Regions from separate parts of the Priestia sp. AB genome, predicted to be linked through region 2. Evidence: riboswitches for the same ligand, from Rfam matches in the RefSeq annotation. Region 2 holds a riboswitch; each other region holds the start of a gene.
What was found. Region 2 has a riboswitch for thiamine pyrophosphate ahead of tenA (thiaminase II). Riboswitches for the same ligand answer to the same signal wherever they lie in the genome.
Positions count from the first base shown of each region.

Region 1: another riboswitch for thiamine pyrophosphate. It lies ahead of POF52_RS17465 (acetylornithine deacetylase); the one in region 2 lies ahead of tenA (thiaminase II).
Region 3: another riboswitch for thiamine pyrophosphate. It lies ahead of POF52_RS24500 (thiamine phosphate synthase); the one in region 2 lies ahead of tenA (thiaminase II).

Region 1 is NZ_JAQMYN010000005.1:273,346-279,617, forward strand. Features, by position in the region: gene murQ (N-acetylmuramic acid 6-phosphate etherase) at 1-849, shown strand, start outside; gene POF52_RS17450 (MurR/RpiR family transcriptional regulator) at 862-1,716, shown strand; gene POF52_RS17455 (PTS transporter subunit EIIC) at 1,807-3,168, shown strand; gene POF52_RS17460 (MupG family TIM beta-alpha barrel fold protein) at 3,165-4,181, shown strand; TPP riboswitch at 4,399-4,501, shown strand; gene POF52_RS17465 (acetylornithine deacetylase) at 4,616-5,893, shown strand; gene tenA (thiaminase II) at 5,899-6,272, shown strand, end outside.
Region 2 is NZ_JAQMYN010000003.1:355,309-361,580, reverse strand. Features, by position in the region: gene POF52_RS11490 (aldehyde dehydrogenase) at 1-1,201, shown strand, start outside; gene tenA (thiaminase II) at 1,230-1,919, opposite strand; TPP riboswitch at 2,015-2,112, opposite strand; gene POF52_RS11480 (TspO/MBR family protein) at 2,339-3,085, shown strand; gene POF52_RS11475 (hypothetical protein) at 3,388-3,570, shown strand; gene POF52_RS11470 (sodium-dependent transporter) at 3,747-5,081, shown strand; gene POF52_RS11465 (cell wall hydrolase) at 5,113-5,688, opposite strand; gene POF52_RS11460 (LacI family DNA-binding transcriptional regulator) at 5,939-6,272, shown strand, end outside.
Region 3 is NZ_JAQMYN010000011.1:60,556-66,827, reverse strand. Features, by position in the region: gene POF52_RS24530 (amino acid ABC transporter ATP-binding protein) at 1-92, opposite strand, end outside; gene POF52_RS24525 (amino acid ABC transporter permease) at 123-827, opposite strand; gene POF52_RS24520 (amino acid ABC transporter substrate-binding protein) at 811-1,632, opposite strand; gene POF52_RS24515 (fluoride efflux transporter FluC) at 1,974-2,372, shown strand; gene crcB (fluoride efflux transporter CrcB) at 2,373-2,762, shown strand; gene POF52_RS24505 (hypothetical protein) at 2,810-3,025, shown strand; TPP riboswitch at 3,188-3,289, shown strand; gene POF52_RS24500 (thiamine phosphate synthase) at 3,411-4,034, shown strand; gene thiO (glycine oxidase ThiO) at 4,018-5,145, shown strand; gene thiS (sulfur carrier protein ThiS) at 5,142-5,345, shown strand; gene POF52_RS24485 (thiazole synthase) at 5,351-6,118, shown strand; gene POF52_RS24480 (thiazole biosynthesis adenylyltransferase ThiF) at 6,115-6,272, shown strand, end outside.

The DNA of each region.
Region 1 (6,272 bases), on a different contig from region 2:
ATCGATACAGCTAGTACAAAAGAAATTTTAAACATAATGAATACAGAAGATCAAAAAGTAGCGCTGGCTGTACAAAAAGTACTTCCAGACGTAGAGGTGGCAGTTGAATTTGTAAGTGAATCGTTTCAAAAGAAAGGCCGGCTTATTTATGTAGGCGCAGGAACAAGCGGACGACTGGGAGTATTGGATGCTGTTGAATGCCCGCCTACTTTCAGTACCGATCCCAATCAGGTACAGGGATTGATGGCTGGAGGAGAAAAAGCATTTGTTAAAGCAGTCGAAGGTGCTGAAGATAAAGAAGAATTGGGAGCAGCAGATTTACAAAAAATTCATTTGAATGAACGAGACACAGTCATTGGAATTGCTGCAAGCGGACGCACTCCTTATGTGATTGGTGCATTAAGATATGCAAAATCTGTAAAAGCTAAAACGGTGGCTCTGTCTTGTAATGGTAATTCGCTTATTGGAAAAGAAGCGGACCATAGTATTGAGGTAGTAGTAGGTCCGGAAGTGCTAACAGGTTCCACAAGGTTAAAAGCAGCAAGCGCTCATAAAATGATTCTCAACATGATTTCTACCGCGGCTATGATTAAAGTAGGAAAAGCGTACGAAAACTTAATGATAGATGTTCATGTGAGTAATGAAAAGCTTAAAGAACGAGCGATAGGTATTATTTGTAAAATTACAGGTGTTTCTTATGAGCAAGCAAGTCAAACGCTTGAAGAAGCAAATAATGAGGTAAAAACAGCAGTGGTTATGATCAAAACAAATGAAAATTATGACACCGCGAAGTTGTTACTGAATAATGCGGGCGGTTATGCGAGAAAAGCGATTGAACATTACGTATAAAGGAGAGAAACGATGTCAACAGGCGGATTAACGATGATTAAAAACACGGTGGCTAAGCTTCCTGATTCGGAGAGGAAAATTGCTGAATATATTTTAAACAACCCGCATACTGTGGTAAACAGTACGGCTGGAGAATTAGGTAGACTAGCGAATGCGAGCAGTGCTGCTGTTATTCGTTTGTGCAAATCTATCGGTGTTAGCGGGTTTCAAGAATTAAAGGTAAGAGTAGCCGGTGATTTAGCCAGAGATATGGAGCAAGGATACCGCGATATTGAAACAAATGAAACGATTCAATCTATTGTCAAAAAAACGGCAAGCAACAGCATTCAAAGTCTAAGTGATACGGCCGAGCTTGTGAATTATAAAGAAGCAGAGCGGGCTGTTTTGGCGCTGATTGAAGCCAAAAACATTCATTTTTTTGGAATCGGTGCTTCACATATTATTGCTATAGATGCGCAGCAAAAATTTCTTCGAATTAATAAAAATGCCACGGCTTTTGCAGATAGCCATTTAGCAGCTACACTCATCGCAAATGCAAGTAAAGACGATGTAGTTGTGGGTATTTCTTTTTCAGGGGAGACTCCTGAAGTAAGCAACGTCTTATCTTTAGCTAAAAACCGCGGAGTAAAGACGATTAGCTTAACCAAGTACGGACAGTCCACCGTTTCGTCTTTAGCTGATATTTGTTTGTATACGTCTTATTCTCAAGAAGCGCCGTTTCGAAGCGCAGCTACATCGTCTCGTTTAGCCCAGCTTTACGTGATTGATGTGTTATTTTTAAGTATTGCAGCGCAGCAGTATGACCAGACGATTGAGTATATTGACAAAACAAGAGATGCCATTCAGTTTTTGAAAGGTAAGAAATAAAAAAAGAAAGCGATTACAAAAAGGGGGGTTTTGTGGTCTGTTTCCTCAGTGGCGTATCCATCTAAGAGGAAAATACAAAGGGGGATTAACATGTCTTTAGATAATCATCAATTAGCAAAGGCTGTTTTGGAGATGCTTGGGGGAGCATCCAATATTGAAGCGTATACGCATTGTATGACGCGGCTGCGTGTGACGGTAAAAGATGATTCAATTGTAAAAAAGACGGATATACGAAAACTTGAAGGCGTGCTCGGATTAGTGGAAGAAGAAACGCTTCAAATTATTATTGGTCCCGGCAAAGTGAACAAAGTAGCAGAGGAGTTTGGAAAGTTAATTGATGAATCCGGCGGTATTAATTTAGAAAATCGTGCAGCACAGCGGAAATCGGAGCTGAAAGAAAAAAATGCAACTCCGTTTAAGCTCTTGCTTCGCCGAATTGCAAGCATTTTTATTCCGCTGATACCTGCTCTTGTAGCATCTGGACTTATCACCGGAGTAACAAAAGCAGCGGTTCAAGCGAAGTGGCTTCCGGCGGATTCACAGATTGCTATTCTTTTAACGGTTATCGGAAGCGGCTTATTTGCTTATCTTGGTATTTTAGTAGGTATCAATGCTGCAAAAGAATTTGGTGGTTCACCGGCTCTAGGAGGCTTAGCGGGTATTTTAGTCATTAATCCTGCTGTAGCTGATATTAAACTTTTTGGTGAAGCCCTTTTGCCGGGACGGGGTGGCTTAATTGGCGTGTTGCTTGCAGCAATCTTTATGGCCGTAGTGGAAAAACGAGTGCGTAAATTTGTCCCTCAGTCATTGGATATCATTATTACACCAACCGTTACGGTGTTGATTACAGGAATTATTACGTATGTAGTATTCATGCCAATCGGAGGCTTGATTTCAGATGGAATCACAAAAGGTCTTTTAGGAGTTTTAGAGGTTGGAGGAGTTGTAGCAGGCTTTGTATTAGGGGCAACGTTCTTGCCGCTCGTCATTACGGGACTGCATCAAGGTCTTACGCCTGTTCATTTAGAGCTTATCAATTCAATTGGAGATGATCCGCTTCTTCCTATCCTAGCAATGGGCGGAGCTGGTCAGGTAGGTGCCGCTTTTGCTATTTATATCAAAACGAAGAAAAAACGTTTAAAGCGAGCAATTGGAGGCGCTCTTCCTTCAGGGCTGCTTGGAATCGGAGAGCCGCTTATTTTTGGAGTCACACTTCCTTTAGGGCGTCCATTCTTAACCGCTTGTCTCGGAGCTGGAATCGGCGGAGCATTTCAGGCGCACTTTCATATTGCAACTGTAGCAGTGGGGGTATCAGGTTTGCCGCTTACGTTTTTAGTTCATGCGCATCAAATTCTTCTTTATTTACTTGGATTAGTTGTTGCTTATGCAGCAGGCTTTGTTTGTACCTATTTCTTTGGATTTAACGATGAAATGGCGAGGGAGTTTGAATGATCGGTATTTCGTTTTATTTAAATGATAGTGATGCCCCCAAAAAATTAATAGAAGCGAGTGAGTGCGGCGTCACACGTGCATTCACTTCGCTTCACATTCCAGAAGAAAAAGGAGATTTGGCTGAACGGGCAAAAGAATTGCTTCATGTGGCTAGAGATTGTGGAATAAGCGTGTATGCAGACGTATCTAAGCATACGCCAGTTCATTTAGGTATTGAAGGCCTTATGTCGCTATCTTCACTTGGCGTATCTGGTATTAGACTAGACGATGGCTTTAGCACAGAAGAAACTCTTTCGCTTGCGAATAAATTTTATATTGCTGTTAATGCAAGTACGTTATCCAAACAAGAAATTGAAGCACTCTTATCTGCGGGTCTTCATCATCATCAGCTGCTTGCATGGCATAATTTTTATCCGCGGCCTGAAACAGGGCTTGAAGAAACGTTTTTTCAACAGCAGACAGATTTATTTAATGAACTCCGTATTCCAGTCTGCGCTTATATTCCTGGAGAAGGCGAAAAAAGAGGCCCTATTTATCAAGGTCTTCCTACTAGAGAAAAAGACCGTAATAGATGTCCTTTTACTTCTGCAGTAGATTTATACGGATGCGGAGTAGCAGAGGTTTATATTGAAGATCCATGCGCCGGTTCAAGTTTATTAAAGCGTTTGGTTCAATATCAAGAAAGCCGCATTATTCCGCTGCGCATTCGTTCACCTCATATAGAGGGAACGTACAGCGTGCGTCCGGATGTATCAAGAGACGTTCTGCGTTTAGTTGATACTCGATCTGTAAAACCAGTGCCGCCATTTCATACAGTAGAACGCAGAATGGGAGCAATTACAATGGACAATGATGGCTACGGACGTTACAGAGGAGAGGTTCAAATAGCTAAAACGAATTTGCCTGCAAATGCAAATGCTAATGTGAATGTGATTGGGTATGTGATAGAAGAAGATCATGAGCTGCTTTCGTTAGTGAGACCGGGGCAAAAACTTGCGCTTCTTCCTGTCTGAATGGAAAAAGATGTATTTTTAAAGAAGCCGATAGCTAACTAGTAAGCTTATAAAAGTAAAGAGCACACACTGCTTGAAAAGGTGTGTGCTTTTTATTTTACTAAAAAGGAAACTATTTTCATTGCTGAATCATGAACCTTTCTATTGAATAAAACGCTTTACTATGATAAAACTATTACAGGTAAACATATGATAATCGTTTAATTTTATAGAGATACAACGCCACTAGGGGTGCTTTCTAAGCTGAGAGAGACGAGAAGTCTTAACCCTTATAACCTGAACTAGGTAATACTAGCGTAGGAAAGAGGTATTGTAATGGATGTTTTGTATGGTATTTCCTTACGAACTCGTTATAATAATTTTTTGTATATAAACAAAAACACTTCTTTCCTGCGAAAGAAGTGTTTTTTTATGCGTAAAGGAAGGTGTCATACATGGAAGAAACAATTGATTTGCTTGTCAAACAGGTAGAGGAGCGCAAAGGAGAACTAGTCCAGTTATTAAAAACGCTTGTTTCATATAAAACGCCGGCGCCTCCTGCACGGAATTCTCATGAAGCGCAGCGCTACGTAGCGGATTTTCTTAAAAACTGCGGTTTTTCCATCGATATGTGGGATTTATATTGCAACGATCCTATTGTAGTGGGCACGTTAAAAGGGAAAAAATCAGCTGACTATCAAAGCTTAATTATTAACGGGCATATGGATGTAGCTGAGGTACAAGAAAATGAAAATTGGGAGACAAATCCGTTTGAAGCTGTGGTAAAAGACAACATGATAATCGGACGCGGAGTTGCTGATATGAAAGGCGGCTTGGCAGGAGCATTATTTGCAGTTCAGCTTCTAACAGAAGCAGGAATCGAACTGCCGGGAGACTTGATTTTTGAATCCGTTGTAGGAGAAGAAGTGGGAGAGGCAGGTACGCTGCAATGCTGTCAGAAAGGATATACAGCTGACTTTGCGCTTGTTGCCGATACGAGTGATTTACATATTCAAGGTCAAGGCGGAGTGATCACGGGATGGATTACGATAAAAAGCAGTAAAACCTATCATGACGGTACACGCCGAAGTATGATTCATGCTGGAGGAGGGCTGTTAGCTGCGAGTGCTATTGAAAAGATGGCAAAAGTGATCGGAGGGCTGCAAGAATTGGAGCGCCACTGGGCTGTTACAAAAAGCTATCCAGGATTTTTGCCGGGAACAAATACGATTAATCCAGCAGTAATCGAAGGGGGAAGGCATGCTGCGTTTATTGCAGATGAATGCAGGCTGTGGATCACCGTTCACTATTATCCCAATGAATCATACGACCAAGTATCAAAAGAAGTGGAGGAATACATTTTAGCTATTGCAAAAGCAGATCCATGGTTAAAAGATAACCTGCCAACCTTTGAATGGGGAGGCACATCAATGATTGAAGACAGAGGAGAAATCTTCCCGTCATTAGAAATTGATGAAAATCATGCTGGAGTACAGCTGCTTGCAAATACTCATGAACAAATTGAAGGGAAAAAGCCTCCAATCGATGTGTCAACTAGCGTAACAGATGGCGGTTGGCTAGCTGATGCGGGAATTCCGGCAGCTATTTACGGTCCGGGAAATTTAGCAAATGCACATGCTGTGAATGAACAATTAGATATGAATCAGCTTATTCAATATACAAAAGTGATGGTGCAGTTCATTTATACGTGGCTGCATACGCATAAGGAGTGATCATCATGAAATTTAGTGAACGATTATACGAAAAGCTGCAGCCTATTTGGCGTCAAAATCATAATCATCCCTTTGTACAGGGAATGGGAGATGGAACGCTTGAAAAGGAGAAGTTTCGCTTTTACATGATTCAAGATTACCTTTACCTAATTGATTATGCCAAATTATTTGCGATTGGAGCCATGAAAGCTACCGATCTTCAAACGATGGGGAAGTTTGCTGCACTTTTGGATTCGACATTAAACGAAGAAATGAGCCTGCACCGTGAGTATGCCAAGAAATTTGAAATCAGCGAAAAAGAATTAGAAAAAGCGCAGCCATCTCCTGCAACGCTTGCATACACACACTATATGCTGCACGTTGGTCAAAGCGGAACATT
Region 2 (6,272 bases):
AGAGGCTTACACGTCGGAAATTGGGATTTTACTAGAGGAGATTCGGTTTACGCTTAAGCATTTAGCAAAATGGATGAAGCCTAAAAAAGTAAAAACTGCTTTAACACATGTGGGCTCTAAAGGGAAAATTGTTCCTGAACCGTATGGAGTCGCGTTAATTATTGCTCCATGGAACTATCCGTTTCAATTAGCACTGTCTCCTTTAGTAGGAGCGATTGCTGCTGGAAACACGGCGATTATAAAACCTTCTGAATTAACGCCTAGCGTATCTCGCGTTATACAAGAATTACTGGCTGAAGCTTTTGACCCAGCATTTGTGACGGTGATTGAAGGCGCTGTAGACACGACAAGCCTGCTTTTAAAACACCCGCTTGATTATATTTTCTTTACGGGAAGTGTAAATGTAGGGAAAATTATTATGCAAGAAGCAGGGAAGCAGCTTATTCCAGTCACGCTTGAGCTAGGCGGAAAAAGTCCGTGCATTGTACATGAAGACGCAAACCTAGATCTTGCAGCGAAGCGAATTATGTTTGGTAAAGGGATGAATGCAGGCCAAACGTGCGTTGCTCCTGATTATTTGCTCGTGCATAAAAAAGTGAAAGCGCAGCTTGTAGAGAAACTTCGCGAAGCAATTTCTCAATTTTACGGTAGTAATCCACTTGAAAGCGACCGCTACGGCCGTATTGTCAGTGAGCGTCATTTTACTCGGCTAGTTGAGTTTTTAAAAGACGGAAATGCTATAGTTGGAGGCGGGTACAATAAAAACACGCTAACAATAGAACCTACGGTGTTAAGTGAAGTAAGCTGGACATCAGATGTTATGCAAGAAGAAATCTTTGGGCCTATTCTTCCTATGATTGAATATGAAACACTAGACGAAGTCATTCATAAAGTTCAAGAAAAAGCTAAGCCGTTAGCCCTTTACTTATTTACAGAAAGTGAAGATGTGCAAAACGTGATAACGGAGCGCCTTTCATTTGGAGGAGGCTGTATAAACGATACGCTTATGCATATCGCTACGCCATATTTGCCGTTTGGCGGAGTGGGAGAAAGCGGCACGGGTCAATATCATGGAAAAGACAGCTTTCAGACATTCACTCATTTTAAAAGCATGCTGTCTCAAACAACCAAGTTTGATTTGTCATTCCGCTATCCTTCGGAAAAACAAAGCTTGAAAATGATCAAAAAACTATTGAAATAAAAGAGCCTCCTGATAGGAGGCTTTTTCGTTATTTTGAAAGTGAAAGCTGAGAAAGCGGCCATTTTTCTTGGGTATATGCCATTTCCCAAAATAAATACTCCAGTTCACAGCTTTTGATGAAGTGATCTTTCATACGGTTACGTTCTTCTTCAGTCGCTTGTTCGGCGAGTTCATCAAGCTTGTTACAAAACCATTGTGTTGTGCCATTCATTTCTTCATTATTATAAAACTGAATCCATTCATAAAAAGGATGAGAAGGAGATGGATTTACTTGTTCTGTAATGCGCTGGCCAATTTCAACGTACGTCCATGGACATGGAAGAAGCACTGCAATGATTTCTGCTAAGCTGCCTGTATGGGCAACACTTGTCATATGGTTAATGTAGTGGCTGGCCGTCGGTGAAAGCGTCTCAGTGTGAAGGTCTTCATAACGTACGCCTGCTACTTCACAAAAATTATTGTGAGGGTGTACTTCACTATGTAATACCGTAGAAATGCCGGCATTAAAGGCTTCCATTTCGGTACGCGTGCGGCATTTTGTTAAAGCAGCGCCGTAAATGCGAACAAATGCTGTTAAGTATTCGTAATCTTGAGAAACGTAGTGAATAAGCGCTTCTTTTGGCACGTTTCCTTCAGCAATTCCTTTAATAAAAGGATGGTTAAAAATGGCTTCGTAAATATAGTTTGCTTCTTGTCTTAATTGAGATGAAAATGACATCAAAATCCTCCTTTAATATGAGGAAGTCACAAACAAGCACATAAAGGAAATAAAAAACACTCCGTTTATAAACGGAGTGGCAAAGGACAGTAAAAAACTGAACATTGCCACTTTCCTACGCTGGTATGAGCCAGATCAGGTTCAAAGGGATCAAGAAAACTTGTCTCAGCCGGTGGCACCCCTAGTGGACTTCCTATTAATCTACGTTTAACTTACCATATATTCTGAAAAATAGAAAGCGTTATGGGGAATTGTGTGCTAACAACTTTTCTTTCTTAAAGAGGAAATTTATTAAAGCTATTTTTAATCATTTTTGTTTAAAAATGCATATTTTTAGGGAAGAAGAGGTATTAATGAAGGGAAGAGCCGTTTTCGTCTCCGAAACACTCCCATATAAATAGAAGAAAGGAGAAAACAAAATGGCGAAATTTCGTTTGTATGCTGTATTAAATACAGTAGGCTTGGCTATTACACTGCTTGTGAATTATTTAGCAAATGCCATTCCAATAGGAGGCAAAACAACGGGAGAAGCTTCTGCGCAAGTTCCTACGTTGTTTACACCAGCGGGTTATGCCTTTGCTATCTGGGGCGTTATTTATTTATTATTAACCATTTGGGTTATACGCCAATTTTTTGCAAGAGAAGATCAAAAGGAAATATATGCACGTATCGGCATTTGGTTTTTTCTAAACTGTTTGTTAAATAGTGCGTGGATCTTTATTTTCCAAAACGATTACTATAAGTTATCTCTTTTAGTTATGCTCTTTATTCTAGGCACATTAATGATTGTGTATTCCACTATTCAGCATTCTCGAATGACGACATGGTTTATGCGTCTGCCGATTTCGCTTTATCTTGGATGGATTTCTGTTGCGACTATTGTCAATGTGTTTGTCGTATTTCAAGCAAATGGAATACAGCACTTGATTGGCTTAAACGAGTTAGCATGGACGATTATTATGCTGCTGGTAGGAGCTGTGCTGGGCATTATGTTTACATTAAAAAACCGAGACGCTGTTTATCCGCTTGTTTTTATTTGGGCTTATATTGCCATTGCAGTGCAGCAAAGTGGAAATCAGCCAATTGTCATTACTGTCATCATTTCAGTTGTTTTATTGGCAATTGCCATTATTGTGGGATTGATTAAACGCTATAGACGTTTTTAAAAAGAAGCTCTAGCTTTTGTAAGCTAGAGCTTTTTATGATGCTCTTTTGATTGTAAAAAAGCAGCTGTAAAAGCAATTAAGCTAATTAAAATACCAAAAGGAACAACAATTGGTACGAATGATAAAATAAATGTCATAAGTGTAACCTCCATGTTGCATCGGTGCATAATGAAAAATTCAACTTTTTTAAATTGAAGTTCCGCTATTATAGTATGCTAGGCTTTATGTTTGGAGCCTATATGTTTAGAAATAAACGAAAAAGGCAAAATACGTTACATATAGGTTATATAGGAGGAGTTAAAATGGAAACATATTTAGTTGCTTACACAGATAAAGATGATATGGAATATAAACAAGTGACATGCGAGAGCTATGAAGATGCAGAGCGTACGGTTCTTCGTTTAGAGAGAGAAGGGCATATGCATATTGAAGAAATATCAAATCAAGAAGCCTATCGCGGAGACGAATCATCGTACAGAGAATGATTTTTGAATAGAAACATCAAACTTAAAATGAAGAAGCAGCTGCTTCTTCATTTTTTCTATTCTATATAGATATCGTTTTATAGAAAAAAGTAAAACGGGAATGATTTTCTTCTGCATTTATGGTACAGTACTAATCAGGTGAGTTTTGAGTTTAGAAGAGGAGAGAGTAACATTATATGAGTAAAGGAAATCAGTGGTCTTCACGCCTCGGTTTTATTTTAGCATCTGCTGGGGCAGCAATTGGTCTAGGAGCGATATGGAAGTTTCCATACGTAACGGGAACCAGTGGCGGTGGAGCATTTTTTGCGTTGTTTATTTTATTTACGATTTTTATTGGATTGCCGCTTCTGTTGGCAGAATTTATCATTGGAAGACATACGGGAAAAGAAGCGATTAGTGCTTATAAGGCAATTGCTCCAAAATCCGCTTGGGTATGGATTGGCAGGCTTGGAGTACTGAGCTGTGTCGTTTTGCTTTCCTTTTACAGCGTCGTTGGCGGCTGGGTGATTTTATATACGATTATGAGCGTAACCGGTATGCTAAGCGGAAAAGAGTACGGTTCGTTGTTCAATGCCGTCATTAGCCAACCTTATGTAGTATTAGGTGCACAGGCGCTGTTTTTATTAATTACAGTATTTGTTATTTCAAAAGGCGTACAAAAAGGAATAGAGCGTGCTAATAAATACATGATGCCGCTGTTATTTATCTGTTTTATCATTATTGTGGTGCGTTCTTTAACATTAGACGGAGCAATGGACGGAGTAAAGTTCTTTTTGAAACCGGATTTTTCAGCCATTACAGGGTCATCTGTTCTCTATGCGCTCGGTCAGTCGTTTTTCTCGCTTTGCGTGGGATTATCTTGCATGGTGACATATAGCTCTTATTTAGGGAAAAAAGTAAGCTTGACACGTTCAGCTGGGACTATTGCTCTTTTGAACTTGTTTGTTTCGCTGCTGGCGGGCTTGGCTATTTTTCCAGCCGTTTTTTCATTTGGATTAAAGCCAACTGAAGGACCTGGACTTTTGTTTGTGGTCTTGCCAACAGTATTTGAGAAAATGCCGTTTGGTACCGTCTTTTTAGCACTATTTTTAATTTTATTTCTATTTGCTACGCTTACGTCTGCTTTCTCACTGCTGGAAATTATCGTAGCTGCTTTAACCAAAGACGATCAGACAAAACGAACTCGCTACGCTTCTTTATCAGGGATTCTTGTGTTTGTGGTAGGTATCCCATCAGCGCTTTCGTTTGGTGTACTAAAACATGTCTCACTTTTTGGCAGAAGTATATTTGACGTAGCTGACTTTTTTGTGAGCAACTTAATGCTGCCTCTGGGAAGTTTAGCCATTGCGATTTTTGTGACATTTAAAATGAAAAAAGAAGCCGTGTATGAAGAGTTTATTTCAGGAAGTACAAAAGGCCCTAAATTATTCAACGCATGGTTCTTTCTAGTTAAATACGTATTGCCTATTATTATTATAGCTGTTCTATTAAGCTTACTTGTTGCATATTAAAAAAAAGCACTCATCTGAGTGCTTTTTTTGTTTATTTTGCAAAAACGTGATTTCCGATTGTAATCGTAACCTGTTTTTGACGAAGCCATTGGTCGCTTGTTTTATCTGGATTAAAGAAGAATAACGAACCTTTTCCTTGGCCTCTAAAAGCTAGTGCTTCATTTACAGCTTTTTTTGCTTCAGCATCCGCTGCTTTATTAATTTCACCGTTTTGTACAGGTGTAAACTGTGTACCTTGATAAATCACATCATGAATAGAATTTGGGAAAGAATCGCTATCCACGCGGTTTAAGACAACTGTTGCTACAGCCACTTTGCCGGCGTAAGGTTCGCCTTTTGCTTCAGCTTGTACAAGGCGAGCTAACAATTCTTTATCACTTTCGCTAATAGAGTTAGGGATTGTTAGTGTTTCATTTGCATTAATAGAGTCGGTAGATTTGTGATTCGCTTCTTTTAACTGTTCAACCGTAACTCCGTATTCAGCGCCAATCTTGTAAAGAGTCTCTCCGGCTTTTACGCGATGGCTTGTTTCAGCGGCATTTGCCCCGTGACTCATGCCGAACATAGGAACTGCTAGTGCTCCAATAATTGCTAGTTTCTTAAACATAAAGTAAGTACCTCCTGAAATCCTTTTGAACGCCCCTTTTATCACGGATCGGTGCGTGCTGTGCACCGAACTTTATATGTACGTTTCAAAGATTAACAGGTGTCAATACATCTTGTCACTGCTTAAAACATACCAATCTAGGAAGAAATTATAATAGTTAACAGATAATTTGAAAAATACATTGACTGATAATAAAGGAGTGAATTATAATGAACGAGTAAATAGTTAACCGTTTAACTGGAGAGATTTTATGGGAGAAAAGATAACGATTCGTGATGTAGCAAAGCATGCAGGGGTGTCTGCAGCTTCAGTATCTTACGTCTTAAACGGAATTAACAAAGTATCCGATGAAACAAAAGAGCGAATTTTAACAGCGGTAAAAGAATTAAACTACGAACCAAATTTAACCGCCGTTAGTCTTTCGAAACAAAAGTCAAATATGATTGGCGTTATGTTCCCGCTTACAGATGATTCACTTTCTACTATATTTAAAGATAACCATTATTACAGTGAAATGATTAGTGGAATTGAATATGTAATCCGTAAGCATGGTTATGATCTAGTCATATCTGGAGCGAGTAGCC
Region 3 (6,272 bases), on a different contig from region 2:
ACAATTACCTTGCCCTGTTCAACTTCTAAATCAATCCCTTTTAATACTTGCAAATCACCGAATGATTTATGCAAATTTTTGATATTAATCATATAAAAAACTCCTTTAGCTACTCGAAACGGTTATTTAGATACGTAACGATCTAGTCTTATTTCAATGCGTCCTTGAATAATGGATAAGATTGTACACATAATCCAGTACAAGAGCGCTGCTTCACTATAAAGAAGTAAAAATTCATAGTTAGTCGAAGCAATTTCTTGAGCTTTACGGAACATCTCAGAAACAAGAATAAGCGATGCAAGTGACGTATCTTTAATAAGGCTAATAAAAGAGTTAGATAATGGCGGAATCGATACACGTGCTGCTTGCGGTAAAATAATCCGTCTTAACGCTTGGGAATAGGTCATACCAAGTGAGTAACCAGCTTCCCACTGTCCTTTAGGAATAGATTGAATCGCTGCTCGGATAATTTCAGATGCATACGCACCTACACTTAATGAAAATCCAATAACAGCAGAGATAAATGGGTCAATTGTTATATCTAAATTGGGTAAGCCGTAGAAAATAATAAATAATTGCACAAGCAGCGGTGTACCTCGAATAATCGATACATAGATGCGCGCAATTATATTTAAAACTTTTATAGATGATAAACGAGCCAAGGCTGTTAAGACAGCTAAAATGATACCGAGTACAAACGTGATTAATGTTAGTGGAATAGAATATTGAATAGCTCCCTTTAGCATTGGCAAGAGAGATGATTGAGCGATTGAAATCAATTGATTCAATCGCTCTCCATCAGGAAAAATATTATTTAGGAGAAACATCTTCGCCAAACCATTTCTTAGAAATCTTTGCGTATGTTCCGTCTTTTTTCATATCTTTCAATGCTTTGTTTACTTCATCCACTAACTTACCGCTGTCTTTTCTAAACATAAAGCCGCTTGCAGCACCATCGGATTTTTCATCCGCGATTTTGATAGGTGCGTTAGGGTGCTTTTTCTTATAGTCAAGGAACGATAATTTATCGTTGATTGTAGCATCAACACGGTTTGCGCTCATTAGTTCTACTGCTTGAGCAAAACCTTCAGCACTCGTAATGTTTGCACCATAAGATTGAGCCATGTCTTTGTAGTTACTTGTTAATGACTGCGCTGATTTTTTTCCTTTTAAATCTTTAAATGATTTGATATCTTTTTCGTCTTTACGAACAATTAATACAGCGCCTGACTGGATGTATGGATCAGAGAAATCGTATTTCTTTTGACGATCTTCACGAATACCCACTTCGTTAGCAATCATGTCAAAGCGTTTAGCATCTAATCCGGCAAACATGCCATCCCACTGTGTTTCTTTGAACTCAGCTTTTACGCCAAGACGTTTAGCTACTTCTTGAGCCAATTCTACATCAAACCCAGTTAGCTTTTGTTTGTCATCATGAAAAGTGAACGGAGGGTATGTACCTTCAGTTCCAATTGTTAATACGCCATCTTTTTTCACTTTATTATATAAATCCTCTTGTGAAGATTTATTGTCTCCATTGTTTGCTTCATTTTTTGAGCTAGAACCGCATGCGGCAAGCACAACTGTGAAAGCTAAGAGTAGCGACAAAAGTGCAGCAAATTTCTTCATTTTCTAAACCCCCTAGTATTCTGATAGGAAATGATACTCTGTGATACTAAACAAGAACACAGCAAAAGTCAACAAAAAAAACTTATACGATTAATGTGACTTAAAATGAGGGAAATATACCTTCTATACACGGTTTGTCATAAGGATACAGAAAGATTTTAAAATTTGGATTAAGTGGATTTTTAAGGGAGATTCGAGGAGTAAAAAGGAAGTTTCATGCGACGATTTTCTCTTTCATTTTTTCATGACTTTTGGTGCAATAAACATATAGTTAAATGTTAAGGTAGAAATAAATTCCTTATGGTACACTTAAAGAAGAATTTATGAAACGGAGCGATATGATGAAAGCCATAAACTTAATCTCAATTGCCTTTGGTGCTATCGCTGGTACATATGCACGCTATTTGCTGAATCTTTCCTTACTATATACGGGCTATCCAATAGGAACGGTAATTGAAAACCTATTAGGAAGCTTCATACTAGGCCTATTAACAGGATTTTTTGTGTGGAAAAAGCCAAAAGAATGGATAAAGCTTGGACTAGGAGTTGGCGTATGCGGCGGTTTTACAACGTATTCAACGTTTGCAGGAGACGTCATTTCTCTCACTCAGCACCATTTATTTTGGGGAGCCATTTATGTAATGGTCTCTTTAGTAGGTGGAATCCTTCTTGCTTTAGCAGGCTATCTATGCGGTGAAGCGGCAGGGAAAAATTTAGTGAAAGTACATGAGGTGAAGTAAATGAGCATAGTGAGCTTGGCACTTGGCGGGGCAGCTGGAGGAATATGCCGTTATCTTTTGGGGTTAAAAGTTACAAAAACAGTTTCAAACCCTCCTTTTCCAGTATCAATGCTGTTTGTAAACTTGCTCGGTGCGTTTGGGCTTGGTCTTTTTTACGGTAGTTATTATGGAAAGGTTCCGAGTCATGCTTATGATGATTCAATATTTTTAATGATTGGCATTGGGTTTTTTGGTGCCTTTACCACTTTTTCAACGTTCAGTGTGGAAAACGTACAGTTAATTCGAGAAAAATCTTATCGGAAAATGCTGGTGTACGTGGGGATTTCAGCATTTGGAACAGTTGGTTTATTTACAGTCGGTTTACTGGCAGGAACGTTTTTATTTAAGTAAAGAGAACGTTTCTAGTAGGGAAAAACAAAAAGACGGAGAAGTAGAGAATGGATAGAAAAGCAGAAGTTTGGAAGTACATTTTGTTGATTGTAGCTGTTGCAGGTCAGATCATTGGTTTTTTATTTTTATTTATAAATGTTGTGGCGGCATTTATTTTTTACGGTTTTTATATTCTAACTTTTATTATGTTACTCCTGCTGTTTATATGGGATCGGAAAAAGGAAAAAGACAAGGAAGAATTTGACGACTATACCGATTACTAATCATATAAAAAGCAGAATGATGCGGTGCGCCGGACCTCTTACTTAGTAAAGAAGCTTAAAAGATACATCTATAAAAGGAAGAGAGCCGTAAGAGCATAAAGAGATATTGTATTTACATCTAGTTGTGTTATAATTTTAAGTGCGAAAACAAAATCAATAAATAGCAATCACTAGGGGAGCTTTTTGAAGCTGAGACGAATGTATTTCGGACCCTTTGAACCTGATCTGGTTTGGACCAGCGTAGGGAAGTGGCGATCATGTTTACATAACGATGCATGCTAACCACTCTACGTTGTAGAGTGGTTTTTTGTATGTAATAAAGCCCTCTACACAAGATGAGGTGATTGAAATTTCTCTTTATTCTGAATAGAAAGGTTTCGATCATGTGGATATTCCTAAATTTCATGTCATTACAACAGATAAGCAGCCAATCGAAGAGCTTCAAAAAGTTTTAACGGCTATCGCGCCTTTTGCGGGCGCCGTTCATATTAGAGAAAAAGAGAAAACGGCAAAGCAGATTCAATGTTTACTAGAAAGCTTTCCATTTTGTCGCTCTAAAATTATTGTGAATGACCGAGTTGATGTAGCACATGCTTTAAAAGCAAAAGGCGTACAGCTTGCCTATCATAGTTTAGACGTTTCGGTTGTTATAGACGCATTTCCTTCTCTTATTGTCGGAAAATCAGTTCACTCTGTAGAAGAGGCTTTAGAAGCTGAAAAAGATGGTGCTCACTACATTCTATACGGACATATTTATTCAACACATTCAAAAAAAGGATTAAAAAGTCGAGGGGTAGCAGCACTAAAAGAAGTAGTAGATGCTGTGCAGATACCGGTTATTGCCATTGGAGGAATTACACCTGTAAATGCCAAAGAGGTGCTTCAAACAGGAGCACACGGTATAGCTGTGATGTCTGGTGTCATGCTTGCGCAAGATCCCCTCAAAGCGATTAAACAATATTCTCATATATGGACATCTGGAGGTGGAGAAAATGAAGCAGCATTATGATGTACTGTTAATCGGAGGAGGTATAATCAGCTCTTCTATCGCTTATCATTTGTCAAAACAAGGAGCGTCAGTAGCTATTCTTGAACGCAATCAAATTGGTTGTGAAGCTTCAAGTGCAGCCGCTGGTATTTTAGGTGCTCAAGCTGAAATTGATGAAGAAGGTCCTCTTTTAGACCTTGCTATTAAGAGCAGAAGCATGTTTCCTGAATTGGTGAAGGAACTAAAAGAAAAAACGGCCATCGACGTAGAGCTCATTCAAAAAGGCTTATTAAAAGTTGCTGTAACAGAAGAAGATGCACACGTATTAAAGAAAAAAGCCGCTCAGCACCACCGGTGGGATGAACATGTAAGATGGATCGATGTAAAAGAAGCGCGTTTGTTAGAACCCGGGCTCTCTCCAGACATATACGGAGCTATTACAATACCGGGAGACGGCCAGCTAGCTCCGGCTAAGTTAACGCAAGCTCTTGCTCATGGAGCCTTGTATCACGGAGCAGATGTATTCGAATACTGTGACGTTCATTCTCTTATTATGGAAAGTGAAACAGTAAAAGGTGTACAGACGTCCAAAGGCTCTTTTTATGGAGAAAAAGTAGTTATCGCAGCAGGTTCATGGGCTAAACGCTTTATTTCTTCTGAACATTTAGGTCACGTGTTTCCCGTAAAAGGGGAGTGTATTGCTCTTCGAAGTCATAAGCCGCTGCTTTCTAAAACGATTTTTTTAGATGAAGGTTTTTACTTAGTGCCTAAGACTGGTGGAAGAATCGTAATCGGGGCAACTAAGTTACAGCATGACTTTACCAAGACGGTTTCTGCACAAGGTATTCAATTTTTGCTGAATAAAGCTTCGGCGCTTCTGCCAGCTATTAAAGAAGCCACATTTGAAAAAGCATGGGCTGGTCTTCGTCCGCAAACAAATGATGGCTGGCCTTATTTAGGAGAGCATCTTGAAATAGCGAATCTACACATGGCGTTTGGCCACTACCGAAACGGTATTTTATTAAGTGCTGCAACTGGAAAAATTATGGCTGATGCTTTGTTAGGGAAAAAGCCGAATCATTCATTTTTTACATCATTTCAGCTAACAAGAGTAATGGAGGGAGTTCATTGAATCTAATCATTAATGGTAAGACCGTTACTTTTGGAGATGAAATTGAAACGGTCGAGCACTTGTTGCAGGCTCAGAACCTGCATGAACGAGTGGTAATTGTTGAGCTAAACAAGAACATTTTGCAAAAAGAAGAACATAGCGATGCATGCTTAAAAGATGGCGATATATTAGAAGTTGTTTCATTTGTCGGAGGAGGATGAAGAGTATGTTAAAAATTGGACAATATACATTTAATTCACGTTTATTATTAGGGACAGGGAAATTTCCGGACTTTACGACTCAGCGTCAAGCGGTAGAAGAGTCAGAAACAGAAATTTTAACATTTGCTGTGAGACGAATGGATATTTTTGATCAAAATCAACCTAATTTATTAGAAGCGCTTGATGTGAAGCGTTTCACTCTTTTGCCTAACACTGCTGGAGCAAAAAATGCAGAAGAGGCCGTACGTATTGCTAAATTAGCAAAGGCTTCTGGACTTTGTGACATGGTGAAAGTAGAAGTAATTGGATGTGATAAAACGCTGCTTCCTGATCCAGTTGAAACATTAAAAGCCAGTGAAGAACTTTTAAAAGAGGGCTTTACCGTTTTACCTTACACATCAGATGATGTTTTACTTGCGCGTCGTTTAGAGGAGTTAGGCGTACATGCCATTATGCCAGGAGCTTCGCCTATCGGTTCAGGTCAAGGTATTATTAATCCGTTGAACATGCGTTTTATCATTGAACAATCAACTGTTCCAGTAATTGTAGATGCAGGTATTGGAACGGCTTCAGACGCAGCTCAAGCTATGGAGCTAGGAGCAGATGGTGTGTTATTAAATACAGCTGTTTCAGGAGCAAAAGATCCTGTGAAAATGGCTCGTGCTATGAAGCTAGCGATTGAGGCAGGGCGAGCAGCATTTGAAGCAGGACGTATTGAAAAGAAACAATATGCAACGGCAAGCAGTCCAACAGAAGGGATGAGTATCGGTTGATTAATCGTTATTCCCGCCAAGAATTGTTTCAACCTATTGGAAAAGGCGGACAGCAGCAAATTCAAGAAAAACATGTTCTGATTGTAGGAGCAGGTGCTCTTGGAACAGGGAACGCGGAGGCCCTTGCGCGAGCGGGGGTAAAGAAAATAACGCT